Regions from separate parts of the Streptomyces sp. NPDC052114 genome, predicted to be linked through region 1. Evidence: riboswitches for the same ligand, from Rfam matches in the RefSeq annotation. Region 1 holds a riboswitch; each other region holds the start of a gene.

Region 1 (5,204 bases):
GGCGCGCGGGTGCTGATCCACCAGCCCTCCGTCGCCGAACCGATCCAGGGGCAGACCAGCGACCTCGCGATCCAGGCCGACGAGATCCTGCGCACCCGACGGCTCCTGGAGGAACTGCTCGTACGGCACACGGGGCAGAGCCCGGAGCGGATCACCGCGGACATTGAGCGGGACAAGATCCTGGACGCGCCGGCGGCCCTGGAGTACGGCCTCGTGGACCGGATCATCCCGAACCGCAAGACCTCCCTCGCCGCGCGCGATCCGAGGTGAGCGGGCGATGCTGCCACCCGAACTGCCACCCCTGCCCGCCCTGACGCGGGCCGAGGCCGAGCTGGTCGACCGCTATCTGGAGGTCGTCGACCTGCTCGGCCGGATCAACCCCGCCCGCGCCGAGCACACCTACGGCGGACTGCGCGCCGCCCAGGCACTCGTCGGCCGGGCGACCGCCCTGCGGGACGCGCTCACGCTCATGCACCAGCGCGGCGAGAGCGAGGTGCACACCGGCACACTCGCCACGGCCCTGCGCGTCCTCGACGGCGAGCGACGGGCCCGGCGGGTCACCGTGCCGCCGCCCCCGGCCGGTTGACCACGGCGCGGACGCCCCCGCACGGCCCTCCGGAACGTCCCGGACCGGTTCGAAACGGACCAGACGAGCTACCCCGGACGGCGTACCAGGGCGTCCGCCGCCCTGCCGTGGAGAGTTGCGCCAGGTGTGTACAACGGGGGCGGAATGACACATTCCAACGCTGGTCGAGCGGTCGTCAGACCATGCCTCCTCAACCCGAATTCGTCAGTGTCCACCCGAACGGGTCAGTCGTGAGGAGCCTCACAAAACGCCGTTTCGGCTCGGTTTTTTCGCCCTTGTCGGGTCAAGATCCCTTCCGACGACAAGCCCCCGCCACAGCGGCGGGGCGGTCCGGGCGGACGCCGAGTCCTGCCGCCACCCGGATGACCGGTCGACATCGGTGCAACGGCAGGAGTGGAGGACCCAAGCACGGCGGGCCCGTCCGGGAAGTCCGGACGACGCCCTTGGGGTGAAGCCGCAGAGCACGACGCGGCCGGGCATCTTCGCCTGCCCGAACCCGACAGGTCATCCTTCACAGGCGGCTGACGAAGGGTTGCGCATGACTGCGCTGAATCATGTTCCGTCGCTGCTCAGCAGGACCGGTGCGGCATCGGTCCTCACGCTCGCCGTCGTAGGCGGCACCGTCGTGGCCCCCGGGCTCGCGTCGGAGGCACAGGCAGCCACACACGGGACGAAGGCGCTCAAGATCGCGGCTTCCAAGAAGGGCTCTCCGTACCGCTACGGCGCGGTGGGGCCCAACAGGTTCGACTGCTCGGGCCTGACGCTCTACTCGTTCAAGAAGACGGGCAAGAAACTGCCGCGCACCGCCGCCGCGCAGTACAACAAGACCAGGCACATCTCCAAGTCCCAGCGATCCCCCGGCGACCTGGTGTTCTTCCACTCGGGCCGGAACGTCTACCACGTCGGGATCTACGCGGGTAACGGCCGCATCTGGCACGCCCCCAAGACGGGCACGGTGGTCCGCCTGGAGAAGATCTGGTCCAAGAGCGTCTGGTACGGCAGGGTCCGCTGACCCGGCCGCGATCGGTCCGGCGCGCGTCACGCACCCGCCAGGTGCCCGTGCGTGACGCGCGCCGGAGCCGCGGCCCCGCAGAACCTCCGGTCACACCCGGACGGGCTCCGCCCTCACGCGAGAACCGGCTCCAGGAGGAGCACAAGACCCAGCACGCCGAGCGCGGCGCCGGTGACGGCCTCGACGGCACGGGCGGTGCGCGGCCTGCGCAGCCAGGCACCGAGCCGGTCCACCAGAAGCGCCACCACCGGGAACCACAGCAGTGCGAACGCCACCACGATCGTCGCCAGCAGCAACGTCCTGGGCATCGCGGGGCTGCCGTCGGGCACGAACTGGGGCAGCACACTGAGGAAGGTGATCGACGCCTTGGGGTTCAGGGCGTTGGTGAGGAACCCCTCGCGCAGGCCACCGCCCCGCGCCACCGGTTCGTCCCCCGAAGCGGCCCGCGGCACCGCCGCCGACCGCAGCGCGCGGTGGGCGAGGTGGAGCACATAGACCCCGCCGAGCAGTTGCAGCGCCCGGAAGAGCGCGGGCTCGGCCGCGAGGACCGCGGCGACGCCCGCGACGGCCAGCGCGGTGTGCACCAAGAGCCCGCCGGCCACACCGACCGCGCAGGCGACTCCGGCCCGTCGTGAGGCGAGCGCGTTGCGTACGACGACGGCGAAGTCGGCGCCCGGCACGGCGACCATGCCCGCGGCGACGCCGGTGAAGGCGACCAGTTGTGCGTCCATGGGGGCCAGCCTGCCCGGGCGGAGCCTTCAGCAGGTATGTGGAATATCCTGGGTCTGCCTTAAGCAGGTGTTGAGGGAGATGCCATGTACGACCCCACACGCCTCGCCGCTCTCGTGGCCGTCTCCGAGGCAGGTTCGATCACCCGGGCCGCCGAGCGCCTCGGCTACACCGTGCCCGCGCTCTCGCAGCAACTCGCCAAGCTGGAGCGCGAGGCGGGCACCGCACTGCTCGTCCGGCACCATCGCGGGGCGCGGCTGACGGGTGCGGGCGAGCTCCTCGTCGGGCATGCCCGCCGGGTGCTGGACGAGATGGAGCGGGCCCGGCACGAACTGGCGCGGCTCGCCGGGCTCTCCGGCGGACGGCTGCGGGTGGGGACGTTTCCGACCGCCGGCATCCATCTGCTGCCGCCCGTCCTGAGCGCGTTCCGCAGGGCGCATCCGGATGTGGAGCTGACGGTGACGGGGCACGAGCCGCCCTCGGGTGTCACCGCCGTGGCGACGGGCGAGGTCGACCTGGCGCTCACGCACACCTACGAGCCCGCCGATCCGGTGCCGTTGCCCGCCGCGGTCTCGGCCGAGCCGATCCTGGTCGAGGAGCTGGTCCTGGTGACCCGGCCGGGGCACGCCCTCAGCAGCGGCACCTCCCGGCTGCCGCTGGCCGAGCTGGCCGGACAGCCGCTGATCAGCATGGCGCCGGACCATCCGCCCCGGCAGGCGGTGGAGCGGGCGCTGGCCCGTGCCGGGACGAGCCCCGCGGTGCTGGTCGGGACACCGGGGTACGCACTGGTCTGCGCGCTGGTCAGCGCCGGGCTCGGGGTCGCCGTGGTACCGGAGATGGTGGCGCGCACCGCGGTCACGCCCGTCGGCACCCGCCTGCTGGAACCGGGCGACCTGCGGCGCACGATCTCCGTGGTGCACCGCACCGACGAGCCGAACGCCGCGGCGGACTCCTTCCGGGCGCTGCTGCGCGGGGCGTTCGGCCGCTCGGCCGGGACGGGCTGACCGAGCACGGCCCGGGAGATCGCGCGGACCCACCGGCGCGGCCCCCACGCGAGCTCTCGCGGGCGGATCGGCCGGTCCCGCGTCTCAGTGCGCGGCGCCGCGCTGTCTGCGCCGGACCGGCGCCTTCCAGGGCAGGGCGATCCACACGGTCTTGCCGCCCTCGTCGGTCGGACTGACCGAGAGTCTGCCGCCGCACTCTGCGGTGAGCCAGCGAATGATTACCATGCCCCGGCCGTTGTCCTGCTGGACGGCCGCGGGCAGCCGCCTGGGGTAGCGGGGGTGGCTGTCGGTGACACCGATCCGCAGCTGCTCCTCCCGGTCGAGCTCGACGTCCACGGTGAAGGTGGGCGACTGCCCCAAGGTGTGCTGCACGGCGTTCGTGGCGAGCTCGGAGACGATCAGTCTGATCGTGTCGGCCACCTCGTCGTCGCCGGGCAGTCCCCATTCGGAGAGCACCCGCAAGACGTATTTCCGGGCCGCGGAGACCGAGGCAGGATCGCTCGGCAGAGTGACGGAGGCTTCCTGGAGGTCTGCCATGGCGACGCTGTCCCTTTCCCACCGGGACCGGTCTCCGACTCGTCGCGGATGACTCGAGGACAGTCCCGAACTGGTGCTTCGCGCCAGCCTGCCACTCCTTACCCTGTCACGGGTGGCGATCCACCGAGATGTGCATATATCTGTCGCTCGAAGCGGTGAACTCTGCTACGGCAGACCGTATTTGGGATGCACACTGGTGCTTCCTCTACTGTCGCCTACTGCCCCCGCTCTGCCGCCGGGATGCCCGACGGCTCCACCCGGAAGGAGACGGGCATGCAGTACGGCCCCGCGGTGCGTCGCCGCCAACTCGGTGCCGAACTCCGCGCGCTGCGCACCCACGCGGGACTCACCAGCAGCCAGGCCGCGGCCAAGCTGGGCTGGCACCAGTCGAAGGTGAGCCGGATCGAGACCGGCCGCAGTGGCGTGAAGGCCGCCGACGTGCGTCTGCTCCTCGAAGCGTACGAGGTGAAGGACCCCCAACTGAACGAACTGCTCTTCGCGTTCGCCGGTGCCGATGACCCCGGCGCGGGGCGCCACCACTGGTGGAAGGCCTACCGCGATCTGCTGCCCGCCACCTACCGCGATTTCATCAGCCTGGAGTCGCAGGCGAGTTGGGTGCGCACGCTGGAGACGAGTGTCGTACCGGGGCTGCTGCAGACCCCCGAGTACGCGCGCGCGGTGACCCGGGCCGCACTCGGCGGCCTGCCGGAGGAGCAGGTCGACGCGCTGGTCGAGGTGCGTCTGGCCCGCCAGGACGTGCTGCGCGCGGATCCGCCGCTGCGCCTGAGCGTGATCCTGGACGAGGCGGTGCTGCGCCGGCCGGTGGGCGGGGAGCGGGTTTTCGCAGGGCAGTTGTCACGGTTACGGAAGGTGGCTCTGCTGCCGCACGTGCATCTCCAGGTGCTGCCGTTCGCCGCCGGAGAGCATGTGGGTCTGATCGGTCCTTTCGTTATTTTTTCATTTCCGAACATTGCTGATCTGGATGTGGTTGTTCTCGACCATTTGACGAGTAGCCTCTACCTCGAACGGAAAGAAGACCTCCAGGCGTACACGGAGGCCTTCACCTCCCTTCAGGTACAGGCGCTATCACCCGAGGACTCCACGCATTTCATCGCCGAACTCTGCGACGGCGCTAAGGAGGCACCATGACCGCAAGGCCTCGGAACGTACCTTCCAGCACGACCCTTCGAGGTGCGCGGTGGCAGCGCAGCAGCTACAGCAACGGAATGAACAACTGCGTCGAGACGGCCACGCTCGACTCGGGTCCGCTGACCGGCCTGTGCGCCGTGCGTGACTCGAAGAACATCGCAGGGCCCGCCCTGCTTCTCTCCCCCGG
Region 2 (5,204 bases), on a different contig from region 1:
CGCCTAGAGGGCCAGACCGCCCTCGCGACGCTGCTGCGGCGCCTTCCCGATCTGCAACTCGCGTCGGATCCTGCCGATTTGCGGTGGCGTGGCGGCCTGATCATGCGCGGACTGCGCACGTTGCCGGTGGAGTTCACGACCGCACAGGAAACAGGGCCACGGCAGCCCTGAACTGACGGACCGTCACGAATGTGACTTTTACGTGATCTCCGCTGCATCGACTTGTGACAGACGTTCGACTGCGGCTACGTTCACGACGACTTGGGCGCCCCCGGTGTCCCGGTCGTCGCCGCAGTCTCCTGAAAGGCAACCGCATGCTCTCCGGTCATGGTCGTCACCGACGCCCCCGCCAGGCCCCGGCTCTCATCGTCGCGGCAGGCGTCACCGGATCAGCCATCGCCATCCCCCTGCTCGGTGCCACCAGCGCGAGCGCCGCCGAGACCACGACGTGGGAGAAGCTCGCCGAGTGCGAGAGCGGCGGCGCGTGGAGCGCCGACCCGGGCAACGGGTACTACGGAGGGCTCCAGATCTCCGGCGAGATGTGGGAGCAGTACGGCGGCCTCGCCTATGCGCCCACCGCCGACCAGGCCAGCCGCTCGCAGCAGATCGCCGTCGCCGAGCAGATCCTGAAGGACCAGGGCACCGCCGCGTGGCCGAGCTGCGCCCCGATCGCGGGCCTCACCCAGGACGGCGCCGCCGCCGACGTCGACCCGGGCGCCCCCGTGACGCCTGAGCCCTCCGACACCTCCGACCCGTCCGGCTCGGACGGCTCAGGGGACGCGAAGGACTCCAAGGACTCCAAGGACCCCGAGGGCTCGAAGGACTCCAAGAACTCCGAGGACTCCGGCAAGAAGGACAAGGGGAAGGGCTCCGAGGGCTCCACGAGCCCCGAGGACGCCGACGAGCCGTCCGGTGACGCCTCCGGCTCCGCCGACCCCTCCGGCGACGCGAGCGACACGCCCGACAAGGGCGACGCGTCCCGAGACAAGAATCACGACGAGTCCGGCGACCGGGACAAGAAGGACGGCAAGGGCGAGGCGGGCGAGTCCGACGGCACGGACAAGTCCGGCCGCGACGAAGCCACTTCGCCGGACTCCGAGGACGCCACGGAGCCCTCCGAGGGCGCCGGACGCCACCGCGGCGACCGCGCGGACGAGGAGCCCGCCGCGGACGGCGGGAGCGACCGCGGCGGGCGGCACGCCTCGCGCGGCGGCGACCGCACGGACGAGGTCGCCGGCGGCACGTACACGGTGCGCTCCGGGGACAGCCTCTCGGTCATCGCGGACGACCTCGACGTCGCCGGCGGATGGCACGAGCTCTACAGCGAGAACAAGAAGACCGTCGGAGGCGACCCGGACCTCATCCTCCCCGGTCAGAGCCTCGATCTGGGCGAAAAGTAAGGGAAGTTGACGAAGCGTCCGCCGGGGCCTTCGCGTCGAATGTCCGATTTGGCGCGAGTGAGAGATGGGTCTCAGAAGCCCTGATCGTCTTTGAAATTCCGGCGATCGCGTGTCTACGGTCATCACCGCCCGCCACTGGTGGGCCCCGCCGGTCGGTACGCCGAATCCTGCCAACGGCCGGACGGGAACAGTCGTCGCTTCGAGCGCCGTAGGCAGGAGCGGGGGACCCAAGGTTTGCGCCGGGCCCGCCCGTTGGACGACCGGACAGCCGCGAGGCTGGACGGCCGCGAGACGGGCGGAAACGGCTAGGGGTGAAGCCGCGCTCAAGGAGCGCGGCCGGGCAACCACATCGGCCCGAACCCGACAGCTCACCTCGCAGGCGTCGGTGAGGGGATCAACTCATGCTGCTTTCCGGCAAGGGCAAGCACCGTCGCCCGTCCAAGGCCACCCGCGTCGCCACGCTCGTCGGCGTGACCGGTGCCGCCGTCGCCGCCCCGCTGATGGCGGCCGGTTCGGCCAGCGCCGCCACCACCTCCGAGTGGGACGCCGTCGCCCAGTGCGAGTCCGGCGGCAACTGGTCCATCAACACCGGCAACGGCTACTACGGCGGCGTGCAGTTCTCCGCCTCCACGTGGGCCGCGTACGGCGGCACGAAGTACGCCCCGACCGCCGACAAGGCCTCCAAGGCCCAGCAGATCGAGATAGCCGAGAAGGTCCTCGCGGGCCAGGGCAAGGGTGCCTGGCCGAGCTGTGGCGTCGGCCTCTCGGGCGCCTCGCCCAGCAGCGGCGGCTCGCAGGAGCAGACCCCGCAGCAGCAGGCCAAGCCGAAGCCGCAGCCGCAGCAGACGCAGCAGCAGGCCCCGCAGCAGCAGACGCAGCAGGCCCCCAAGCCGCAGCCGACGCCGCAGACCGAGACCAAGAAGACCGTCGAGACCCCGACCGGCAAGACGGTCAAGAAGGGCGACGGCGAGTACAAGGTCAAGACGGGCGACACCCTGTCCAAGATCGCCGAGGACCACGAGGTCAAGGGCGGCTGGCAGAAGGTGTACAAGCTCAACGGCGACATCATCGACAACGCCGACTTCATCTACCCGGGCCAGCAGCTGCACCTGAGCTGAGGCTCCTGACCCACCCGGCCGTGCCTCGGCGGACGCACGGCCGCCCCCGTCCCCACGGGCTCCCCGCCCCGGTGCGCGTATCCCCCGTACGCACCGGGGCGGGGCCATGTCCGCCTCCGTTCCCGCCCGCCGGGGCGGGGCCGTGTTCGCCCCTAGCGAGCTACCGGCCAGTAGAAACACGGGCTTCCGTCCCGTTTCCCAGGTATTTGGGCCCTGGCCCGTCCCACGGGACGGGCGGTCGGCTGGCCGAAGCTCCGGAGCCCGTTAGGCTCAGGAGACGCAGGGCCGAAGCGGCCCGCGTAAACGCGTCACATCCCAGAAGGAGATGCTCGTGCCGTCCATCGACGTCGTCGTAGCCCGGGAAATCCTGGACTCCCGAGGCAACCCCACGGTCGAGGTCGAGGTCGGCCTCGACGACGGCAGCACGGGTCGTGCCGCCGTCCCGTCCGGCGCCTCCACCGGAGCCTTCGAGGCCATCGAGCTTCGCGACGGTGACCCGAACCGTTACCAGGGCAAGGGTGTCGAGAAGGCCGTCCTCGCCGTCATCGAGCAGATCGGCCCGGAGCTCGTCGGCTACGACGCCACCGAGCAGCGCCTGATCGACCAGGCCATGTTCGACCTGGACGCCACCGACAACAAGGGCTCGCTCGGCGCCAACGCCATCCTCGGCGTCTCGCTCGCCGTGGCCCACGCCGCCTCCGAGGCCAGCGACCTCCCGCTGTTCCGCTACCTCGGCGGTCCCAACGCGCACCTGCTGCCGGTGCCGATGATGAACATCCTGAACGGCGGGTCGCACGCCGACTCGAACGTGGACATCCAGGAGTTCATGATCGCCCCGATCGGCGCGGAGTCCTTCTCCGAGGCCCTGCGCTGGGGCACCGAGGTCTACCACACGCTCAAGAAGGTCCTGAAGAGCAAGGGCCTGGCCACCGGCCTGGGCGACGAGGGCGGCTTCGCCCCGAACCTGGACTCCAACCGCGCCGCCCTCGACCTCATCCTCGAGGCCATCAAGGAGGCCGGCTACGTCCCCGGCGAGCAGATCGCGCTCGCGCTCGACGTCGCCGCGTCCGAGTTCTACAAGGACGGCAAGTACGAGTTCGAGGGCAAGTCCCGCTCGGCCGCCGAGATGACCGAGTACTACGAGGAGCTCGTCGCCGCGTACCCGCTGGTCTCCATCGAGGACCCGCTGTTCGAGGACGACTGGGCCGGCTGGAACGTCATCACCGAGAAGCTCGGCGAGAAGGTCCAGCTCGTGGGCGACGACCTGTTCGTCACCAACCCGGAGCGCCTGGCCCGCGGCATCGAGGAGAACTCGGCCAACGCCCTGCTCGTCAAGGTCAACCAGATCGGCTCGCTGACCGAGACGCTGGACGCCGTCGAGATGGCCCAGCGCAACGGCTTCAAGTGCATGATGTCCCACCGCTCCGGCGAGACCGAGGACGTCACCATCGCCGACCTGGCCGTCGCCACCAACTGCGGCCAGATCAAGACCGGCGCCCCGGCCCGCTCCGAGCGCGTCGCCAAGTACAACCAGCTCCTGCGCATCGAGGAGATCCTCGACGACGCCGCGGTCTACGCCGGCCGCAGCGCCTTCCCGCGCTTCAAGGGCTGAGCCCTCGTAGCCACGTAGTTACGTACGTCCTCGCACGCGGTCCCGTACCGTGTGCGGGGACGTACGTACGTTGACGCGCTGCGCCGGGGAGGCGGAACCATGCCCAAGGCCGGGACCAAGGACCGGTTCTCCACGGCTACCCGCCTGCGGCTGCTCGGCGAGCAGACCGCGGAGCGCGTCTACCGCTCCCAGACCAAGCGCCAGGCCCGCCGCTCCCGGCTCACCGGCCGCGCGGCGCTCCTCGCCCTCGTGCTCTGCTCGCTGGTCGTCGCGCTCGCGTACCCGATAAGGCAGTACGTCTCGCAGCGTGCCGAGATCGACGACCTGCGCCGGCAGAAGGCCGAGCGCCAGGAGGACGTCGAGAAGCTGCGCGACGAGAAGGCCCGCTGGCAGGACGACGCGTACGCGGAGCAGCGCGTCCGGGACCGCCTGCACTACGTGATGCCGGGCGAGACCGGCTTCACGGTGATCGACCCCGCGGCGGCCACGAGCCGGCGCACGGACCAGGGTGCGGCCTCGCGTCCCTGGTACTCGAACGTCTGGGACGGCGTCGACAAGGCCGACCGCCCCGACGACTGACCCACGGACATGGAAAGACAGGCATGCACACGCCTCCGCCGCCCACCCCGCGCACCGAGCCGACCGACGCCGACGTCGAGGCCTTCAAGCAGCAGCTCGGCCGCCCGCCGCGCGGGCTGCGGGCCATCGCGCACCGCTGCCCCTGCGGGCAGCCGGACGTCGTCGAGACGGCGCCGCGCCTGCCGGACGGGACGCCCTTCCCCACGACGTACTACCTGACGTGCCCGCGGGCCGCCTCCGCGATCGGCACGCTGGAGGCGAACGGCGTGATGAAGGAGATGTCGGAGCGGCTCCGGACGGACCCGGAGCTGGCCGCGGCCTACCGCAAGGCGCATGAGGACTACATCGCGCGCCGCGACGCCATCGAGGTCCTTGAGGGCTTCCCGAGCGCGGGCGGCATGCCGGACCGCGTGAAGTGCCTGCACGTCCTGGTCGGCCACTCCCTGGCCGCGGGCCCCGGCGTGAACCCGCTGGGCGACGAGGCGCTCGCGATGC
Region 3 (5,204 bases), on a different contig from region 1:
GCGACGACCGCTCCGGCAGCTCCTTCGGCCGCCGCGACGACAAGCCGCGCTGGAAGCGCAACGGCTGACGCGTAGCCAGGCCGTAGCCGGGGCGTAGCCCGGCAGGACAAGACGAAGGGCCCGTACGACACACCTGTCGTACGGGCCCTTCGGCATGTGGACGGACGCTCGACGGCGATACCCGATCGGATGCCGGGGCCGGTCCCGCTATGCTCGGGGGTGCACCGACGCGGACCGTTAGCTCAATTGGCAGAGCAGTGGACTTTTAATCCATTGGTTGTGGGTTCGAGTCCCACACGGTCTACCGCGCAGGCCCCTGGTCGGAGGAATCCGACCAGGGGCCTGATGTCGTTCGGGGGGAGGGGCCCGCCGTATGGGGCCGGAGCTGCGACGCCGACAGTTTCGTGCAGCTCCGGCCCTGGCCCATCCGGCTTGTTCCCTGCCGGGGCGGCTCCCGCATGCTCCGGATGCCGGGGAGGGCGAGGGGTGCGGAGCGTCGGCCGGAGGGGATCGGCCTGTCCCCGCACCAGGTGCGTGTTTCGTGTCGGGGACAGCCTGGCACCGCTCGGCGGCCAGGTCTGCCGTCTGAACGAAGAGTTCGGGTCCACGCGGGACAGAAAACGAAACTCCGCCCCATGGCACTCGCCCGAACGGAGAGTCCCGCCGTGCGGGGGGTCCGTGGGCGGGACACGCTGGGTTGCCAGGTCCGCAGGGTGAGCCGGAGGTGCAGGATGGCGGCAGGCGTGCGCGGGGCGGCGCGGCGTGGGGTCGGGGGGCTCGTCGTGGGGCTGCTCGTCGTTCTCGCCGTGGGGTGCGGGGGCGGCGCAGGAGAGGGCGGTGGGGAGAGCGGGCGTACCGCTGCCGCTCGGCCGCTCGATCTGCCGTTCGAGCATCCCGGCGTGCTCGTCAGCGGGGAGCAGCTCGACCGGGTGCGCGCGCATGTGCGGGCGCGGGAGCAGCCGTGGCTGGGCGCGTTCGAGCAGATGCGGGACAGCAAGTACGCGGCGGACGACTATCAGGCGACCCCGTACGCCGTCGTGGAGTGCCCGCCCGACACCCGGCCGGGGCGGGGCTGCGTCGAGGAGCGCGAGGACGCGCTGGCCGCGTACACCCAGGCCCTGCTCTGGAACATCACCAAGGACCGTGCGCACGCCGAGAAGGCCGTGCAGATCATGGACGCCTGGTCGAAGGTGATCACCGGGCACACCGAGGCCAACGCCGGGCTGCAGACCGCCTGGGCCGCCTCGTCGTGGGCGCGTGCCGCGGAGGCCGTGCGGTACACGTACGACGGCTGGAGCGACGGGCAGCTGCTGCGCTTCGAGCGGATGCTGCGCAACGCCTATCTGCCGCAGGTCAAGAACGGTTCCGCCGACTTCAACGGCAACTGGGACCTGGTGATGGCCGACGCGACCATGGGCATGGCCGTCTTCCTCGACGACCACCCCACCTTCGAGAAGGCCGTGCACCACTTCCGGACGCGCGTGCCCGCGTACTTCTACCTGGAGTCGGACGGGAAGCTGCCCGTCTCCCCGGAGGGCAGCGGCATCGACACCGCCGCGGAGCTGAAGAAGTACTGGTTCGGGCAGGGCACCTTCGCCGACGGGCTCTCCCAGGAGACCTGCCGCAACTTCAAGCACGCCAGCTACTCCCTCGCGGCGACCTCGCACATGGCGGAGACCGCCCACCACCAGGGCGTCGACCTGTACGGCGAGGTCGAGGACCGGCTGCGGGCCGCCTTCGAGTTCCACTCCAAGTACCAGCTGGGCGCCAAGGCGCCGAAGTGGCTGTGCGGCGGCACGGTCCAGCGCGACATGGGGCCCGACACCGAGGTCGGCCTGAACCATCTGCAGGGGCGGCGCGGCCTGAAGATGCCGGAGACCGAGAAGTACACGGAACAGCGGCGTCCGGAGGGGACGGACGACCTCTTCGTGGCCTGGGAGACCCTCACGCACGCGGGCAACGCGTAACCGGTTCGCTTCCGCCCTCCCAATGGCGTACTGTTGGGTTCACCGACGCGGGGTGGAGCAGCTCGGTAGCTCGCTGGGCTCATAACCCAGAGGTCGCAGGTTCAAATCCTGTCCCCGCTACTGAAGGCCGAGGGCCCGGAACCAAGCAATTGGTTCCGGGCCCTCGGTGTTTGCTGCCGTTCGCCGTCGTTTGCCGTCGTTCGCTGCTGTTCCGCGTCGTTCGCCGTGGTCTGCCGTCGTCCGGTGCCGTTCTCCGCCCTTCCGCGTAACCCGGTCGGCCCACACCAGGTCGCACCCGCCCCGCGCTGCGGGAAGCCTGAATGGAGCGCGGTGATGGGCGCGGAGTCGGCGGGAGACAAGCGGTGGGGCAGCAAGGCGTAACCGGCGACAGCGGCGCCACCGCGCACGAGTGGGCCTTCGTCCGCGCCCTGCCCTTCCTGCTCCTCGTCGTCGGCGTCGTCTTCGACGCGTCGACCCCGCCGGAGTTCACCGCCGCGCCCCTGTTCACCGCGGCCCCGCTGATCGCCGCCCCCTTCTACTCGCAGCTCAACACCGTCCTGACCGGCGCCGCGGCCGCCTCCGCCGTCTTCTTCCTGCACTACGGCCACCAGGGCACCAGCCACGTCGAGGCCGTCACCGAGCTGATCACCGTGCTGACCGTCGCCGTCCTCGCGGTCGTCATCAACCGCGTCGTGCGGCGCGGCAACGACCGGCTCGCCACCGCCCGCTCCATCGCCGAGGCCACCCAGCGCGCGGTGCTGCCCGAGCCGGACCCCCGCATCGGGGGGCTCGACATCGCCGCGCGGTACGAGGCCGCGCAGGCCGACGCGTTCATCGGGGGCGATCTGTACGCGGTGCAGGACACCCCGCACGGCGTACGGCTCATCGTCGGCGACGTACGCGGCAAGGGCATGGGCGCGGTCGCCGCGGTCGCCGTCGTCATCGGTGCCTTCCGGGAGGCCGCCGAGCAGGAGGCCACCCTGGAGGCGGTGGCGCAGCGCCTGGAGCGGGCGCTGGCGCGCGAGGGGACCCGGCGCGACGGCCTCGACGCCTTCGAGGGGTTCACCACCGCCGTCCTCGCCGAGATCCGGCACGGCGAGGGCCTCGTACGGCTCATCAACCGCGGGCACCCGCCGCCGATGCTGCTGCGCGGGGACGGCCGGCTGTGCGTCCTGTCGGCGACCGAGCCCGCGCTGCCGCTCGGCATGGGCGACCTGGGGGCCTGGCCGGACCGGGCGGACGAGACGGAGTTCCCGCCCGGCGCGCTGCTGCTCTTCTACACGGACGGCCTCTCCGAGGCGCGTGACGTGGCGGGGGAGTTCTACGACCCGGCGGCCCGGCTCGGCGGCCGGATCTTCCCGGGGCGCGCGGGCCCGCACGCGCTGCTCGCCGCGCTCGCCGAGGAGGTGCGGCGGCACACCGGGGGCGCCACGACGGACGACATGGCGCTGCTCGCCGTGCGGCGACCCACCGCCGACGACCCCGACGTCACTCCCCGTGACTGAAGTGCACCCCTCTGCACAACAACTGACGTACTGTCAACGGAATGTGAAGCTCCGGTAGAGGCCGACGAGGGGTCAAGTCGCCCCGTTCAGAACCTCCGTGTCCCGGTACGTACGGCCGAAGAGCGTTAACGATCAACAGGAACGGCTTGGAATACCGACCCGCCGTCTATTAACGTTCGATAACGCAGCGCGGTCGTCCCAGCCGTCACTAGAGGCGGCTCCGTGCGCACGCGCCTAATCCCGCAAGGGAGCCGGGGAACCACCAACTTGGGGTGAATCGGGCATCTGTGCCTCTGTGCCGGATGTCCGTAGGAGACCTTCCTGCTCCGAACCCGTCAGCTAACCCGGTAGGCGAGAAGGAAGGAAAGGAGTGCGCCCCAGTGGCGTCCAACCGGCCTGCCCCCCGAGGCGTGTACGTGCCCAATGACGACGACTTCGGTCCGTACGCCGAGGAACCCTTCGAGGAGTGGAATCCCACCGAGGAATCCATTCGTCCCGTCCGCGGCAGGCACCGTGTGCACAAGAAGGGCGGCGGCGGCCTCGCCCGCAGCTCCACCGTCCTCGGCGTGGGCGTCATCGCCGCCGTCGGCGCGGGCGGCATCGCCACCGCGCAGGGCGGCAAGCCCCCGGTCTCCATATCGATGCCCGACCTGGGCGCCGTCACGGACTCGCTGCCGGAGGCCAAGTCCCTTCCCGGCGTGGGCTCCCTGATGTCCGACGACGCGTCGGACTCCGAGGGATCCACCACCGCGACCCCCCTCAGCACCGCCGGCGTCAGCACCGCCGACGCCCGGCAGGGCACCACCGACGCCGGCGAGGCCCTGCGCGCCCGCATCATGCAGCAGGCCGAGAACCAGCAGCACCAGGCGGACTCCGCCGTGCAGACCGCGGCCGAGGACGCCGCCGTCGAGAAGGCCGCGGAAGAAGCCGCCGCCCAGCAGAAGTCGGCCGAGAAGGAGGCGGAGGCCAAGGCCGCCGCCAAGAAGAAGAAGGAGGAGGAGGCCCGCAAGGCCAAGGCCGAGGCCGAGCGTCTTGCCAAGCTCGCCAAGAGCTACGTCATCCCGACCTCCTCGTACACGCTTACCTCGCACTTCGGCGACGCCGGCTCCATGTGGTCCTCCGGCCACCACACCGGCCTCGACTTCGCCGCCCCCACCGGCACCCCCCTCAAGGCCGTGCACACGGGCACCGTCAAGGAGGCGGGCTGGGCCGGGGCGTACGGCTACCGCACCGTGCTCGAACTCGAGGACGGCACGGAGATCTGGTACTGCCACCAGTCCTCGCTCAACGTCAGCGCGGGCCAGAAGGTCAGCACCGGCGACGTCATCGGACGCGTCGGCGCGACCGGCAACGTCACCGGGCCGCACCTCCACATGGAGGTCCACACGCCCGACGGCACCGGGATCGACCCGCTCGGCTGGCTGCAGGGCAAGGGCCTCAACCCCTGACGCACCCCAACCCCTGACGCACCCCGAAGACCCCGGCGGTCCTGACGGCGACCCCCCGACGTCAGGGCTGCCGGTTCGGCATGCCCGTACTTGACGCTCCCTTGAACCGACCGACGGAATTCCCTTTCCGCCAAGGGTGTTGAGGGACGCATGACCTCTCTTCGCCCCCTCGGCCCCTCCGACCTCGAAGTCTTCCCCCTCTCCCTCGGCGGCAACGTCTTCGGCTGGACCGCGGACCGGACCGCGTCCTTCGCCGTCCTCGACGCCTACACCGCGGCGGGCGG
Region 4 (5,204 bases), on a different contig from region 1:
GGCGGCGGCGATGACCTCGCCGAGGTTGTGCGGCGCCATGTTCGTCGCCATGCCGACGGCGATGCCCGACGAGCCGTTCACCAGGAGGTTCGGGTACGCCGCCGGGAGGGCGGACGGCTCCATCTCCTGGCCGTCGTAGTTCGGCGTGAAGTCGACCGTGTCCTCGTCGATCGACTCCGTCATCAGGGAGGTGGCGTCGGCCATCCGGCACTCGGTGTACCGCATGGCGGCCGGCGGGTCGTCGTTGCCCAGGGAGCCGAAGTTGCCGTGGCCGTCGACCATCGGCAGGCGCATGGAGAAGGGCTGGGCCATGCGGACCAGCGCGTCGTAGATCGACGCGTCGCCGTGGGGGTGCAACTTACCCATGACCTCGCCGACGACGCGGGCACACTTCACGTAGCCGCGGTCGGGGCGCAGGCCCATCTCGTTCATCTGGTACACGATCCGGCGCTGCACGGGCTTCATGCCGTCGCGCGCGTCCGGCAGGGCACGGGAGTAGATGACCGAATACGCGTACTCGAGGAAGGAGCCCTGCATCTCGTCGACGACGTCGATGTCGAGGATCTTCTCCTCGTACGAGTCGTCGGGCGGCGGGGTCTTCGTGCTGCGGCGGGCCATCGCTGCTGCGGCTCCTTCACCAGGCAAGTACGGGATCTGACGCCGACCATTGTGGACCGTCCCACTGACAACGCCGACCACGACCCGTGCCACGGCGCTGTCACGCGCGACTACGCCGAGGGCGGACCGGGAACTTCGTCAGGTGTCAGCACGCTTGCATACAGTGGCAGGACTGGCAGGAAAGTTCTGAAAAGCAGCGATCGAAGGGACGTACATGCCCATGGGTCACACGGCCACGGCCGAGGCCGGCTCCGGCGGCCTGACAGCGACCGAGCACCGGCTGGCCAACGGCCTGCGGGTGGTGCTCTCGGAGGACCATCTGACCCCGGTCGCCGCGGTCTGCCTCTGGTACGACGTCGGCTCGCGCCACGAGGTCAAGGGGCGAACCGGCCTCGCTCACCTCTTCGAGCACCTCATGTTCCAGGGCTCGAAGCAGGTGCACGGCAACGGCCACTTCGAGCTGGTCCAGGGAGCGGGAGGCTCGCTCAACGGCACGACGAGCTTCGAGCGCACCAACTACTTCGAGACCATGCCGGCCCACCAGTTGGAGCTGGCCCTGTGGCTCGAGGCCGACCGCATGGGCTCGCTGCTCTCCGCGCTCGACGAGGAGTCGATGGAGAACCAGCGAGACGTGGTCAAGAACGAGCGCCGCCAGCGCTACGACAACGTGCCCTACGGCACGGCGTTCGAGAAGCTGGTCGCCCTCGCGTACCCGGAGGGCCACCCCTACCACCACACGCCGATCGGCTCGATGGCCGACCTGGACGCGGCCACCCTGGAGGACGCGCGCCAGTTCTTCCGCACGTACTACGCGCCCAACAACGCCGTCCTGTCGGTCGTCGGCGACATCGACCCCGAGCAGACGCTCGCCTGGGTCGAGAAGTACTTCGGGTCGATCCCCTCGCACGACGGCAAGCAGCCGCCGCGCGACGGCTCGCTGCCCGAGCGCATCGGCGAGCAGCTGCGCGAGGTCGTCGAGGAGGACGTCCCGGCCCGCGCCCTGATGGCCGCCTACCGCCTCCCGGAGGACGGCACGCGCGCGTGCGACGCCGCCGACCTGGCCCTCACGGTCCTCGGCAGCGGCGAGTCCTCCCGGCTGTACAACCGGCTCGTGCGCCGCGACCGCACCGCCGTCGCCGCCGGGTTCGGTCTCCTGCGCCTGGCCGGTGCGCCGTCGCTCGGCTGGCTGGACGTGAAGACCTCCGGAGACGTCGAGGTGCCCGTCATCGAGGCGGCCGTCGACGAGGAGCTCGCCCGCTTCGCCGCGGAGGGCCCCACCGCGGAGGAGATGGAGCGCGCGCAGGCGCAGCTGGAGCGCGAGTGGCTCGACCGGCTCGGCACGGTCGCGGGCCGCGCCGACGAACTGTGCCGGTTCGCCGTCCTGTTCGGTGACCCGCAGCTCGCCCTCACCGCCGTGCGGCGCGTCCTCGACGTCACCGCGGAAGAGGTCCAGGCGGCCGCGGCGGCCCGCCTGCGCCCCGACAACCGCGCGGTGCTCGTGTACGAGCCCGTGACCGCCGACGCGGCCGAGGCCGCCACCGACGAGAGCGAATCCGCAGCCGACGCGGGCGCAGAGGAAGAGGAGGCGGCGAAGTGACCGAGGCCGCGACGATGCAGTTCCAGCCCCAGCCCCAGGCCGGTCCCGCCAAGCCCTGGGCCTTCCCCGCCCCCGAGCGCGGCGCGCTCCCCAACGGCCTCACCGTGCTGCGCTGCCACCGCCCCGGCCAGCAGGTCGTCGCCGTGGAGATCCACCTGGAGGCGCCCCTGGACGCCGAGCCGCAGGGGCTGGACGGCGTCGCCACCATCATGGCGAGGGCCTTCTCCGAAGGCACCGACAAGCACTCCGCCGAGGAGTTCGCCGCCGAGCTCGACCGCTGCGGCGCGACCTTCGACGCGCACGCCGACCACCCCGGCGTCCGCGTCTCCCTCGAAGTGCCCGTCTCCCGCCTCCCGAAGGCACTCGGCCTGGTGGCCGACGCCCTGCGCGCCCCCGCCTTCGAGGACAGCGAGGTCGAGCGTCTCGTACGCAACCGTCTGGACGAGATCCCGCACGAGGCCGCCAACCCGGCGCGCCGCGCGGCCAAGGAGCTCTTCCGGCAGCTCTTCCCGGCCTCCTCGCGCATGTCGCGCCCGCGCCAGGGCACCGAGGAGACGGTCACGGCCATCGACTCGGCGGCCGTGCGCGCCTTCTACGAGAAGCACGTCAGGCCCGCCACGGCCACGCTCGTCGTGGTCGGCGACCTGGCGGGCACCGACCTGGACGCCGTCCTCGCGGACACCGTCGGCGCCTGGACGGGCTCCGCGGCCGAGCCGCGCCCGGTGCCGCCGGTGACCGCCGACGACCACGGCCGCGTCGTCATCGTGGACCGCCCCGGAGCCGTCCAGACGCAGCTGCTGATCGGCCGCGTCGGCGCGGACCGGCACGACCGCGTCTGGCCCGCCCAGGTCCTCGGCACGTACTGCCTGGGCGGCACCCTCACCTCCCGCCTGGACCGCGTCCTGCGCGAGGAGAAGGGATACACCTACGGCGTACGGTCGTTCGGCCAGGTCCTGCGTTCGGCGCCGGACGGGTCGGGCGCCGCGCTCCTCGGCATCAGCGGCTCCGTGGACACGCCGAACACCGGACCGGCGCTCGACGACCTCTGGAAGGTCCTGCGCACCCTCGCCGCCGAGGGCCTCACGGATGCCGAGCGCGACGTGGCCGTGCAGAACCTCGTCGGGGTGGCCCCGCTGAAGTTCGAGATGGCCGCCTCCGTGGCGGCCACGCTCGCCGACCAGGTCGAGCAGCACCTGCCGGACGACTTCCAGGCGCGGCTGTACCAGCAGTTGGCCGCCACGGGCACCGTGGAGGCCACCGCCGCCGTCGTGAACGCCTTCCCGGGGGACCGCCTGGTGACGGTCCTGGTCGGCGACGCCGCGCAGATCGAGGAGCCCGTCAAGGCCCTCGGCATCGGCGAGGTGACGGTCGTCACCGGCTGAGTGACCGTCAGGCCGCCCCCGGGTGGCCCGGCGACCCTCCTGCCGGTCCTCCCGGCAGTCGGGACATTTCGTGACCCCGGCGACCGATTCGGTCGCCGGGGTCCTCATATGTCCGGATTCATATGGAGGTTGCCTGTCTGGTGTGTGGCGTGCGCTACAAAAGGTGGATTCTGTTTGTCGATCGAAAGATGCCCCGTTTAGCGTTCGGTCCGGCTGTCCGTCACGCAGTACGTCGCATCCGCGACACCGGACAGTCATCGCCGAGTCCCCGTACGGCGCGAGCCAGGGGAGCCGGGGACCCACACGTCCCTTGGGGTGAATCGGACACCTTGCCGTCAGGCGAGGGATCCGTAGGAGACCTTCCTGCTCCGAACCCGTCAGCTAACCCGGTAGGCGAGAGGGAAGGAAAGGATCACCCGCTTCATGGCGTTCACCCGTGCCACCGGGAAGCACCGTCGTCCGAGCCGCCTGACGCGTACCACGGCGAACGCCGCGGGTGTCGCAGCGCTCACCACCACCGGCGTCATCGGAGGCCTCGCGGGCCAGGCGTTCGCCGCCCCCGACGACATGGCCGTCGAGCACACCGGCCTCACCCAGGCCGTCTCCGTCGGTGACTCGCTCGCCGCCGGCGTCGACGCGCAGGCCGTCGCGCAGAAGCAGGCCGCCGCCGACGCCGCTGCCGCCCAGCAGGCCGAAGAGGCCGCCAAGAAGAAGGCCGCCGAGGAGAAGCGCAAGGCCGAGGCCGAGGCCAAGGCGAAGGCCAAGAAGGAGCGCGAGGCCAAGGAGCGCGCCGCCCGCGAGGCCGAGCGCAAGCGCCTGAACACCTACGTCTCGCCGATCTCCGGCAGTTACGTCTCCACGGGCTACCAGACCGGCGGCGCCATGTGGTCCTCCGGCAGCCACACCGGCGTCGACTTCCACGCCGCGTCCGGCACCACGGTCCACGCGGTCGGCTCCGGCACCGTCGTCGAGGCCGGCTGGGGCGGCGCCTACGGCAACAACGTGGTCATCAAGATGAACGACGGCACGTACACCCAATACGGCCACATGTCGTCCCTCAGCGTCACCGTCGGCCAGACGGTCACCCCGGGCCAGCAGATAGGCCTCTCGGGCTCCACCGGCAACTCCAGTGGTCCCCACCTCCACTTCGAGGCCCGTACCGGCGCCGACTACGGCTCGGACATCGACCCCGTCTCGTACCTGCGCTCGCACGGCGTCAACGTCTGACCCACGGGACCTACGGGATCCACGGGATCCACGGGACCCGCGGAACCCGCGGCACCGTCGCGCCGCCACAGCGGCGCACCCCACGCCACAGCGAAAGCCCCGGCTCGCCCCGAGCCGGGGCTTTCGGCGATCTCCGCCCGGGGGTCTTCCAGGCCTTCCCGGTCCCTCGCGCGCGTCCCGCGACTTCCTTGGCCAAAAGATATCCATGGATTCCGGTCCGCCATCGGAAATTGCGGCGTTCTGCAATAGAGTCGCGGAACGAGCGTCGGTCGACCGCGTTTCGCGGTGATTAAAGCGGAGGTCGGGTCATGCGCATTCCCGCGCACTCGGTATGCACGGCCATCCGGGACGACATTGTCTCCGGTGTGTACGAAAGGGGC

What was found. Region 1 has a riboswitch for cyclic di-AMP ahead of AB0L89_RS20715 (C40 family peptidase). Riboswitches for the same ligand answer to the same signal wherever they lie in the genome.
Region 2: linked by a shared signal. The riboswitch ahead of AB0L89_RS19970 (transglycosylase family protein) and the one ahead of AB0L89_RS20715 (C40 family peptidase) in region 1 are both predicted to bind cyclic di-AMP.
Region 3: linked by a shared signal. The riboswitch ahead of AB0L89_RS18585 (M23 family metallopeptidase) and the one ahead of AB0L89_RS20715 (C40 family peptidase) in region 1 are both predicted to bind cyclic di-AMP.
Region 4: linked by a shared signal. The riboswitch ahead of AB0L89_RS32595 (M23 family metallopeptidase) and the one ahead of AB0L89_RS20715 (C40 family peptidase) in region 1 are both predicted to bind cyclic di-AMP.

Annotation. Positions count from the first base shown of each region.
Region 1 is NZ_JBFAWC010000009.1:56,741-61,944, forward strand. Features, by position in the region: gene AB0L89_RS20705 (ATP-dependent Clp protease proteolytic subunit) at 1-270, shown strand, start outside; gene AB0L89_RS20710 (hypothetical protein) at 278-586, shown strand; cyclic di-AMP (ydaO/yuaA leader) riboswitch at 945-1,121, shown strand; gene AB0L89_RS20715 (C40 family peptidase) at 1,125-1,598, shown strand; gene AB0L89_RS20720 (LysE family transporter) at 1,712-2,329, opposite strand; gene AB0L89_RS20725 (LysR family transcriptional regulator) at 2,414-3,331, shown strand; gene AB0L89_RS20730 (ATP-binding protein) at 3,416-3,868, opposite strand; gene AB0L89_RS20735 (helix-turn-helix transcriptional regulator) at 4,142-5,017, shown strand; gene AB0L89_RS20740 (DUF397 domain-containing protein) at 5,014-5,204, shown strand, end outside.
Region 2 is NZ_JBFAWC010000008.1:304,702-309,905, forward strand. Features, by position in the region: gene AB0L89_RS19960 (cytochrome P450) at 1-171, shown strand, start outside; gene AB0L89_RS19965 (transglycosylase family protein) at 315-1,400, shown strand; cyclic di-AMP (ydaO/yuaA leader) riboswitch at 1,595-1,797, shown strand; gene AB0L89_RS19970 (transglycosylase family protein) at 1,802-2,518, shown strand; gene eno (phosphopyruvate hydratase) at 2,850-4,130, shown strand; gene AB0L89_RS19980 (septum formation initiator family protein) at 4,230-4,709, shown strand; gene AB0L89_RS19985 (DUF501 domain-containing protein) at 4,733-5,204, shown strand, end outside.
Region 3 is NZ_JBFAWC010000007.1:385,443-390,646, forward strand. Features, by position in the region: partial or broken gene AB0L89_RS18560 (RNA helicase) at 1-68, shown strand, start outside; tRNA gene AB0L89_RS18565 (tRNA-Lys) at 232-304, shown strand; gene AB0L89_RS18570 (alginate lyase family protein) at 732-1,967, shown strand; tRNA gene AB0L89_RS18575 (tRNA-Met) at 2,014-2,087, shown strand; gene AB0L89_RS18580 (PP2C family protein-serine/threonine phosphatase) at 2,330-3,472, shown strand; cyclic di-AMP (ydaO/yuaA leader) riboswitch at 3,694-3,841, shown strand; gene AB0L89_RS18585 (M23 family metallopeptidase) at 3,889-4,920, shown strand; gene AB0L89_RS18590 (aldo/keto reductase) at 5,071-5,204, shown strand, end outside.
Region 4 is NZ_JBFAWC010000018.1:120,025-125,228, forward strand. Features, by position in the region: gene AB0L89_RS32580 (DNA topoisomerase IV subunit A) at 1-618, opposite strand, end outside; gene AB0L89_RS32585 (pitrilysin family protein) at 839-2,215, shown strand; gene AB0L89_RS32590 (pitrilysin family protein) at 2,212-3,597, shown strand; cyclic di-AMP (ydaO/yuaA leader) riboswitch at 3,846-4,008, shown strand; gene AB0L89_RS32595 (M23 family metallopeptidase) at 4,021-4,824, shown strand; gene AB0L89_RS32600 (GntR family transcriptional regulator) at 5,133-5,204, shown strand, end outside.